3 regions of the Planococcus liqunii genome follow, and region 2 is predicted to be linked to each of the others. Evidence: riboswitches for the same ligand, from Rfam matches in the RefSeq annotation. Region 2 holds a riboswitch; each other region holds the start of a gene.
What was found. Region 2 has a riboswitch for S-adenosylmethionine ahead of QWY22_RS16220 (methionine ABC transporter ATP-binding protein). Riboswitches for the same ligand answer to the same signal wherever they lie in the genome.
Positions count from the first base shown of each region.

Region 1: it holds a riboswitch for S-adenosylmethionine, as region 2 does, so the genes downstream of both, QWY22_RS19315 (transporter substrate-binding domain-containing protein) here and QWY22_RS16220 (methionine ABC transporter ATP-binding protein) in region 2, are expected to answer to the same signal.
Region 3: it holds a riboswitch for S-adenosylmethionine, as region 2 does, so the genes downstream of both, metC (cystathionine beta-lyase) here and QWY22_RS16220 (methionine ABC transporter ATP-binding protein) in region 2, are expected to answer to the same signal.

Region 1 covers NZ_CP129238.1:3,908,295-3,911,565, reverse strand. Annotated here, with positions in the region: gene solA (N-methyl-L-tryptophan oxidase) at 1-768, opposite strand, end outside; SAM riboswitch class I at 1,061-1,165, shown strand; gene QWY22_RS19315 (transporter substrate-binding domain-containing protein) at 1,291-2,106, shown strand; gene QWY22_RS19310 (amino acid ABC transporter permease) at 2,128-2,847, shown strand; gene QWY22_RS19305 (amino acid ABC transporter ATP-binding protein) at 2,847-3,271, shown strand, end outside.
Region 2 covers NZ_CP129238.1:3,285,803-3,289,073, forward strand. Annotated here, with positions in the region: gene QWY22_RS16210 (O-acetylhomoserine aminocarboxypropyltransferase/cysteine synthase family protein) at 1-206, opposite strand, end outside; SAM riboswitch class I at 310-425, opposite strand; gene QWY22_RS16215 (glycerol-3-phosphate acyltransferase) at 555-1,196, shown strand; SAM riboswitch class I at 1,324-1,438, shown strand; gene QWY22_RS16220 (methionine ABC transporter ATP-binding protein) at 1,567-2,598, shown strand; gene QWY22_RS16225 (methionine ABC transporter permease) at 2,588-3,238, shown strand.
Region 3 covers NZ_CP129238.1:2,815,239-2,818,509, forward strand. Annotated here, with positions in the region: gene QWY22_RS14190 (STAS domain-containing protein) at 1-56, opposite strand, end outside; gene QWY22_RS14195 (cobalamin B12-binding domain-containing protein) at 34-687, opposite strand; gene QWY22_RS14200 (hypothetical protein) at 706-1,059, opposite strand; gene QWY22_RS14205 (antibiotic biosynthesis monooxygenase family protein) at 1,056-1,361, opposite strand; SAM riboswitch class I at 1,554-1,656, shown strand; gene metC (cystathionine beta-lyase) at 1,733-2,911, shown strand; gene ystJ (NADP-dependent malic enzyme) at 2,990-3,271, opposite strand, start outside.

The DNA.
Region 1 (3,271 bases), 620 kb from region 2:
GAAACCATACGCCTTTTTGTCACCGTCCTCGATAAAGAAGGCCGGAAAGTGGGCATCGCTGTACAGATTGGAAGGTGCATCAAACCAGCCGACGGCTTTGCGTGTCGGCTGAATCGGAAGGCTTAACTCCGGCAATAATTTAGCAGCCCAGGCACCGGCCGTGATAATCACTTTTTTTGCATAATAGGCCGAGTGGCCGGTCGAAATTTTTACTCCATTTGCATCATTCACGTCAATGTGCCGAACGGGTGTATTAGGAACAAGTTCCGCACCGTTTTGAAGAGCGGTGTCCTTGTAAGCCCGGATGGCGGACTCGCTGTAAATGATTCCCGATCCTTCTTCAAAGCAGCCGATAAAGTGATCCGGCACTGAAAAGCCGGGCCATCTCTTTTGGATTTCCTTGGCATCCAAGATTTCCAACGGGAGGTTGTATTTCTGGGCGGCAGCGATGGTTTCCTGAAGAAAAGGCGAGTCTTTCGGGCCGAGGCCAAGAACGCCGGTGTTTTTAAAAATTTTACAGCCGGTCTCCTGTTCGAGCTCTTCCCATAATTGCTGGGCACGCTTCACAAGCGCCACATACTGCCTGCCTTCGCCGTAAGCATGCCGGATCAAGCGGGTATCGCCGTGGTGGCTCCCTTTGATGTGCGGCGGATCGAAGGCATCGATCAGCAAGGTCTTTGCGTTTTGCTTCGCCAGAAAGGCACCGGCAGCCATTCCCATTGTTCCCGCGCCAACGATGGCTACGTCATAAACCGTTTCTTTTGTCATTGCTGATTCGCTCCGCTCTTCGTTAAATTTGGGCCATTCTTAAAAAGTCAGGACAGCGTAAAGTGAATTAATAAAAGCCTTACGAAGTATTATTAGATAGTATTTAAGATTCAGACTATTGTCAATTGGCTGCTCGAAATTTAAAAAGGCGGCAGAGAAATCCTGTTTTTTTATCGCTCTTCACCTTTCTTTTTTAGTAAAAAATAAGTGATAAAAATTCAAAATAGAAAAAAATGTATTTGACAGAACAGGCAATGTAAAATACTATCTGTAATATGTTAAAAAATTAAATAACTTATCAAGAGAGACTGAGGGACAGGCCCAATGACGTCCAGCAACCATCATTTCATATGAGAGGTGCTAATTCCTGCAGAGCGTTTGCTCTGAGAGATAAGATGTAGATTAAAACCTATTTCCTATCGGAATGGGTTTTTTTGTTTTTATTGGCCGCATTCAAGCAGCGCAAAGCTTTCGGGCATGAAAGAACTTTGCGACTCTCTTTACCAACAAAGGAGTTTTATCATGAAAAGAAAACCGTACATATCCCTTTCTCTGGTTTTATTGCTGGGCGCAGGCGGCGTTCTCAGCGGATGTTCGTCGAAGGAAGCAGCCAGTGCTGCAGGCGAGCAAGTGATCACCGTTGGAACGCAAAACGACTATCCGCCTTTTGCATTTGCAGATGAGAACAACGAATTGACCGGATACGATGTGGAAGTGGTCAAAGCGGTCGATGAGAAATTGGACGGCTACACGTTTGAATTTACTGCCGTGCCGTGGGACAGCATGTTCCTGGCGCTGGAATCCAATAAAATCCAGGCCATCGCCGATCAAGTTGCGAAAACGCCGGAACGCCAAGGCAAATATTTGTTCACCGATGAATCCTATTTTGCAGCTGAAACCGTTATTGCGGTGAAGGGTGGAAGAGAAGACATTCAAACCATTAAGGATTTGGAAGGTAAGAAAATCGGTGCCTTAGCCGGGGATTCTTACACCTTATTGCTCGAGGAGTACAACAAAAAAGCAGCAAAGCCGATTGATTTGAAGTACAGCGAAAGCGGCAATCCTTCAGAAATTTTGCAGGATGTGCAAAACGGCCGGATTGATGCTTACGTAAACGATCCAATCATGATCGATGCGGTTTTGAAAAAGAATGATTTAGACGTGGAAATTGTCGGCCAGCCTTTGGTGAATGACGACATGGGCATCGTCTTGAAAAAAGGGGAGCAGGGCGAAGAATTGAAAGCGCTGATTGATCCTGTTTTGGAAGAGCTCAAGCAAGATGGCACTTTAGCTGAACTGTCGAAAAAATGGACTGGCGGAGAGTACATCCCTGAATAGGTTTGTGGAGGGGAAGAGGCAATGGAAAATTTACTGGATATCAATTTTTTAATAGAGAGTTTTCCTGCAATTATTTCACGGCTGCCCGTCACCATAGGGATTGCAGTCGGCTCATTGATTTTAAGCTTATTTATTGGCGTAGCCACCGCCCTTATTAAAATTTACCGGGTGCCGGTGTTGAGGGTGATTTCGGCCATTTACGTATCTTTTATCAGAGGGACGCCTTTATTGGTTCAGATCTACCTGGTGTTTTACGGCATACCGAAAATCATTTACTACGTGCAGATCGAATACGGCTGGCTCCAATCGGCGGATGTCAACAGCATTCCACCCGAAGTTTATGCGCTATTGGCGTTTTCCGTGAATCTGGGAGCATATTTGTCTGAGACGATCCGCTCCGCAATTGAATCGGTTGACCGAGGACAGTTTGAAGCGGCCAAATCGATCGGGATGACGCCGGCCCAGATGATGCTCAAGGTCATTTTCCCGCAGGCCTTAGCCACAGCTATACCGAACCTTGGAAATATGTTTATCAGCACGATTAAGGATACGTCTCTTGTGTTTATCATTGGCGTCATTGACATCATGGGAGAAGCCAAAATTCTCGGTTCGCGCGGCTTGGCATTTTTTGAAGTGTACATCGCGGTCTCAATCGTCTACTGGATTCTTTGCATAGCGGTGGAGCGTTTGCTTGTAAAAGTGGAGAAACGGGCACGCAGATATGAAAGAGGGATTGCCTGATGATTAAATTGGAAAATGTCCATAAGTATTTCGAGCGCCAGCATGTCCTGAAAGGCATCGACTTGAACGTCCAGAAAGGCGAAGTGGTCTCGATTTTGGGGCCAAGCGGCTCTGGCAAATCAACGCTCCTGCGCTGCATTAATTTTCTGGAGGAGCCAACCCGCGGAATTGTGGAAATCGGCGGGAAACGAGTGGATGCCCAATCCGCCAAAAAAGCGGATATCGTTTCCTTACGGAATTCGACAGGCATGGTGTTCCAGCAATACAACCTATTCAAGAATTTTACGGTGCTGCAAAACGTCATGATCGGGTTGACCAGCGTCAAGCGAATACATAAAGCAGAAGCCAAAAAACAGAGCATCGAAATTCTGGAACGGGTCGGACTGGCGAACCGGCTGGACCATTATCCCGCCCAATTGTCAGG
Region 2 (3,271 bases):
CGCTGTTCAAAGACGTCCACGGTCGGGTTCATGATGCGCGAATAAATATTTCCTTGTTCTTTCAATCCAAATAAGTTTTGGGCATGCTCCGTATTTTTAAACACATAAGAAGTGGTTTTATGGATGGCTACCCCTCTCGCTCCAGTCACTGGATCCGGTTGTTGTCCGCCGTGCAATAAAAGCGTTTCTGGTTTAAAGTTTGTCATTTTGTTTTCCTCCTAAGGTTTTTTTGATGGAAACCGCGGTTGAGGAGGAATAGAAAAAAGCCCCCTTCAATTAAGAAGAGGGCCGTTGTATACGGATTGCCTCCTCTCATCTGCCAGATCCCGTCTTGCCGGATCTGTAGGATTTAGCACCTTTCCAAGCATCGCTTGTTGGTTGCCGGGCATCATAGGGCCTATTCCCTCCGCCTCTCTTGATAAGAGTATTCAGATTTAGTTTTCCATCATGTTGAGTAGTATAAAAAGAATAAAATAATTTGTCAAGTCTATCTTTTCTAAAAATTATGAAACCATTACTTCTTTCAGCCGTTTACTATATAGAGGTGAGAAAATATGATTTTATGGATTGCATTTGCACTTTTTTCAGGTTATTTGATCGGCTGCCTTCATGGTTCTTCCCTTGCCCAGCTCTTATCCGGCGTCAATGTCAAAAAAGAAGGCGTCAAAAATTCTGGAGCGTCCAATGCGGCAATCGTCCTTGGCTGGAAATACGGCGCACTGGTCGCTTTTTGGGACATCCTGAAAGGAGCTCTCGCCGTCGTCGGATTCCGCCTTTTGCTGAACAGCTTTTCTTTATCCGATGACACGGTTTGGATGCTCTTGTTCCTGGTAGGAGCCGGTGTGATTTTCGGCCACAACTTCCCATTTTATATGAACTTTGACGGCGGCAAAGGAACCGCTTCTGTCATAGGCGTCATGCTTGCGCTCGACTGGAAACTTGGGCTTGCCGGCGGATTGCTGCTGGTGCTGGCGGCACTAGTCACCAATTATTTGGTGATTGGCGTGCTGGTTTTGTATGGCATGTTTTTTGCCATCGCCTACTGGCCGGCTGAAGGCATCTGGCCCCTTGCCACTGCTGTTGCCTTATTTGCTATGGCCGTTTGGAAACATCTTGAAAACATTATTCGCATCAAAGATGGCACGGAAACAAAAGTATCTGCGGTATTTCGAAAGAAACCAGCAGGGTCCGCCTAACACAACGGCTTCACATAGGTCTTTTTGCTTCTTTTCTCTGCTTGAATAAAGTTTTTTAGAGATGCCCTTGACTTATTCGTTATTTCACAATAAAGTAAACATTACAAATCGAATAACGTACATCACTTTCTTATCCAGAGAAACCGAGGGACAGGCCCTATGACGTTTCGGCAGCGGGTTCGCTATATGCGAACACTGTGCTAATTCCTGCAGATGCTTTTTTTGCATCTGGAAGATGAGAACGAGATGGTTTCATTCTGAAGCCTTCTTTTTTCTTGTGGATAAGAAAAAAGAGGGCTTTTTTTCGTTCATTTTGAAAGAAAGTGGAAGTGTACAGTAAAGGTTTAGACAGCAAGAGGAGGCATACCAAATGATTCAATTTGAAAAGGTCGCAAAAACCTACCAGTCGGGCAAGCAGGAAATCCACGCGTTGAACGGCATTGACTTGACCGTTGAAACAGGTGAAATATATGGTGTCATCGGCTTTAGCGGCGCCGGCAAAAGTTCCTTGATCCGGACGGTCAACTTATTGGAACGGCCGACAAGCGGCCGGGTTTTGATCCACGGCAAAGACATCTCCACCCTATCCAGCAGAGAAATCCGGGAAACCCGGAAAGACATCGGCATGATTTTCCAGCATTTCAATCTGTTGAATTCAAAAACGGTGTACCACAACGTCGCCATGCCGCTTATCCTGGCAAACACACCGAAAAACAAAATCAAGGAACAAGTAAAAGACTTGCTTGATTTTGTGGGGCTTGCAGACCAAGCTGAGAAATACCCTGATCAGCTTTCCGGCGGACAGAAGCAGCGGATCGGCATTGCCCGTGCGCTTGCTACCAACCCTTCGGTTCTGCTGTGCGACGAAGCGACATCCGCGCTAGATCCGCAAACAACGCAGTCCATCCTGGAATTGCTTCGCCGCATCAACCGGGAATACAATATCACCATTTTGCTGATTACCCACGAGATGGGCGTAATCCGGGAAATCTGCGATAAAGTCGCGGTTCTCGAAGCCGGCAAAGTGATCGAACAAGGCAGCGTATTCGAAGTATTCACCAATCCGCAGCAGCCGACAACCCAGCGCTTTGTCCGTTCTGTCATGAACGACGACCTGCCTGAATCGCTTCTGAACCAAATTCAGGACCCGAACCGCAGCCATACGATCTACCGCGTCCAGTTTACAGGTCCTTCTGTCGGTCAGCCGTTGATGTCGCGGGTATCGCGGGAGTTCAATCTCGATCTGAACGTGCTGTTCGGCAACATCACCGAACTCCAAGGCGCCCCATATGGCAATTTGATCGTCGAGTTTTCCGGAACGCCGGCTGAAATTGAGCAGGCGTTGAAAGCGATTCGAAGCGACACGGTCAAAGTTGAGGAGGTTAAGAACTATGCTAGTTGATAACGAACAAATTTTAGAAGCCCTTTGGGAAACCGTTTATATGACAGGTGCTTCGTTTCTTTTTTCTTTGATCATCGGATTCCCGCTCGGAATACTGCTGGTCGTCACCCGCAAAGGGCATTTGTTGGCAAACGAGCCGGTTTCGAAAGTTTTGAACATCATCATTAATATTTTCCGCTCCGTGCCATTCATCATTTTGATGGTCGCCATCATTCCGTTGACCCGCCTGATTGTCGGCACGTCAATCGGCACAGCAGCCGCCATCGTCCCACTGGTCTTTTATGCAGGGCCGTATATCGCACGCTTAATCGAAAACTCCTTGCTTGAAGTGGATAAAGGCGTTATCGAAGCAGCGCAGGCAATGGGTGCCACCCCTGGGCAAATCATCTTCCGCTTTTTGATTCCGGAAGCCTTGAGTTCACTGGTCCTGGCATTGACGATTGCGATTGTCGGCTTGATTGGTGCATCCGCTATGGCCGGAGCCATCGGAGGCGGCGGCCTCGGAGACTTGGCCATCACCTACGGTTACCAGCGCTTTGATACCTTAGTCATGGTCATCACCGTCGCTATCCTGGTGATTCTCGTCCAAGGCGTGCAGTCGCTCGGAAACGTGTTGTCAAAACGCGTACGCCGCAGTTAAAAACAACATCATTAAATTCTAAAACAACTAAAA
Region 3 (3,271 bases), 470 kb from region 2:
CGATCCAGTGTATATGCCGGGAGCGGCAATCCATTAAATTGAGATGTCGTAGTCATTGCGCGGCTTCTCTCCCGTCTTCAGCCAGAGTTCCAACTGGCTTAAATCTTGTATAACCATCGCACCTGTGCTTCTCAAAGAGTTCACATTGGAAACATTGACCGCCCGTCCACCAATTAAAACAGCAGGTTTTGACGGCAATGCCAAAAACGCTTGTGCATAAGTTTTTAAAACAGGCAGCCTGTAAACAAGTGCCGCCGATAAAGCGACGACATCAGGCTGCCATTTTTCCGCAGCTTCCAAAGCATGCGGCAACGGAAGGTTCGGGCCCATGTATTTCACTGACCAGCCATGGTCACGAAAAAGGCTGGAGACCATTTTTAGGCCGATGTAATGGTCTTCCCCTTCGGGACCAAGAACCATCACTTTTCTTTCCAGCCCTTTTTCTGCCATTTCACGATTGTCCACAGCGGATACAACAAAATCACATATGGCTGTCGCTAAATGCTCATCCGCTACTGTTATTTCATTGTTTTCCCATAAAGAGCCAATATGATACATTGCCGGTGTCAGCAAATGGTCGAATAATTCTTTGCGGCTGTGCTGATCGAGGAAGAAACGGATGTGGCGCAACGCTTCCATATCTTCGCCTTCCAAAAACAAATCCGCTAATTGAATGGGTTGAATCATCGGATCAACCTCCTTTTGCTACGGTTTAGTAAGTAAGGCATTCGCTTCATTCAGGCAGGCGAGCATAAAGCGCTCTTCCTGCTTTCCCGTTTTCCCTGGAAGAATGTCGATGAGCCTTTCAAAATTATCGATAATAAGTGCAGTTTCCACATTGCGGCTGTTCAGCACCGTCTCGAGCCAGCGGCTATAATCAAGGAAAACTTGCATGTCTTCCAATTCATAAGCTGTTTCCAAATGGTCCAGATGGTGATGGTTGTCTTTTTCTGTATGCTGAAATCCCCGCTCGCCGAAGCGCTCCCACAAATTGGGGTAAGCTTCATAAATGCTCTTGGCCGTTTCCAGTGCAATTTGGCCTTTAATGGCTTTGTTCATTCGGCCACCACTTCATACTGGCGGACTTTCGGAGCAATTCCTGCCAGGTCCTTGTCAGGGTAATTCTTTTCGAGTTCATGGATTTCTTTAAACTCGCTGCTTCGGACCCATTTTAAATAAGACTCTTTTGACTGCCATTCCATGTGCACGGTCAATTCATTTAATTTTTTGGTGTTCTGGATCAAGCGAAACTGCTGAAAGCCTTCTGCCTGGTCTACCCGGCGGGAACGATTTCGGTATATTTCAATCAGATCCTGTGTTTTTCCCATCGGTACTTCTACAGTTGAAGTCACAATATACATCCATATTCCCCTTTTATAAAAAATAGTTAATGCTTATTATAACCTTTCGCTATTCGAATTAAAAGAAATGCCCTTTTGCTTCTTACATACTTCAAGTGGATGTTTTTAGATTATTTCATTTTTTCCCTTGCACTTCCGGCTGAAATGCTCTAGACTTACAAATATTAAATCGCACATAATTTCATAATTTATTTCTTATCAAGAGAGACGGAGGGATTTGGCCCTGCGATGTCTCAGCAACCAGCCTAACGGCAACGGTGCTAATTCCAATAGGCAACCGCCTAGCAGATGAGAAGATGATATTCCCAAACCAGGGGCTTTCTTCTTTTCTGAAGAAAGCCCCTGGTTTTTTATATGAAAGGATGATAAACATGACAACTCAAAAATTGGAAACGCAATTTATTCATGCCACCGGCGTAGACCGTGAAACCGGGGCAGTCAATGTTCCCCTCTATTTATCTTCGACTTATCATCAGGAAAGCTTTGATGAATTCGGACCTTTCGACTATAGCCGCTCCGGAAATCCGACGCGCTTAAAGTTGGAAGAAACCATTGCCAAACTTGAAAATGGCACACGCGGATTCGCCTTTTCTTCCGGCATGGCCGCGATTTCATCGGCTTTTATGCTGCTGTCCGCTGGTGACCACGTGCTCGTCTCTAAAGACGTATACGGCGGCACTTACCGGTTCGTTACAGAAGTTTTGAACAAATTCCAGATTGATTATACATTTGTCAATATGACGGACTTGAGCGAAATGGCGGAAGCGATTCGCCCGAACACTAAAGTCATTTACCTTGAGACGCCTTCCAATCCGGTGATGAACATCACCGATATTGAAATCGCTGCTAAACTGGCAAAAGCGAATGACTGCCTGACATTTGTCGACAATACTTTTATGACGCCGCTTTACCAAAATCCGCTGGACCTTGGAGCGGACCTTGTCCTCCACAGTGCGACGAAGTTTCTGTCCGGGCATAGCGACATCATTGCCGGCCTTGCCGTAACGAAAGATGCAGAGCTCGGCACCCGTCTGGGTTTTATCCAAAACACCTTCGGTTCTGTTTTAGGCGCCCAGGACGCTTATACGCTAATTCAAGGCATTAAGACACTTGGGGCACGTCTTAAGCAATCTTCCGCTTCGGCGCGCATTATTGCCGATTACTTGCATAGCCATCCGGCCATTGAAGAAGTCTACTATCCGGGATTCCGGTTCCACCCGGGATACCCGATCCATGAACGCCAAGCAACAGGCGCCGGAGCTGTCTTGTCTTTTCGGCTAGCTGACAAGAAAGCAGCCCGGGCATTTGTGGAAAGTTTACAGATTCCGCTATTTGCCGTCAGTTTAGGGGCAGTCGAATCGATCTTGTCGTATCCCGCAACCATGTCCCACGCTTCTATGCCAAAAGAAGAACGCGGCAAACGCGGCATAACCGATGGCCTGCTGCGCTTGTCTGTCGGGTTGGAACATACCGACGATTTATTGGAAGACTTGGAACAGGCATTGCAAAAAGTTCGGCAGCAAACCGGAAATGCACCGTCGCTTCTATAGGCCTGCAAAGCTTCTTTGACTCTTCAAAATCGATGTTAAAAAGCGGCCAATCCAAAAGGATAGGCCGCTTTTCTTCTATTATATATGTTCTTTGCCGGAAACAGCTGGAACGCCATCCAGTGTGTTTTGCGGCAAATATGCGTAATTGGCAACGCCCGTCTCGATTGCGGCCTTCGCAACAGCGGCAGCTACAGCCGGTGCTACTCTCAGATCGAAAGGAGCCGGTATCACATAATCGTCGTGAAGTTCATGCGCCTCGATCAGTCCGGCAATGGCTTCAACGGCCGCAATTTTCATCGCATCATTGATTTGGCTTGCTTGAACATCCAAAGCCCCTCTGAAGATTCCGGGAAAGGCCAG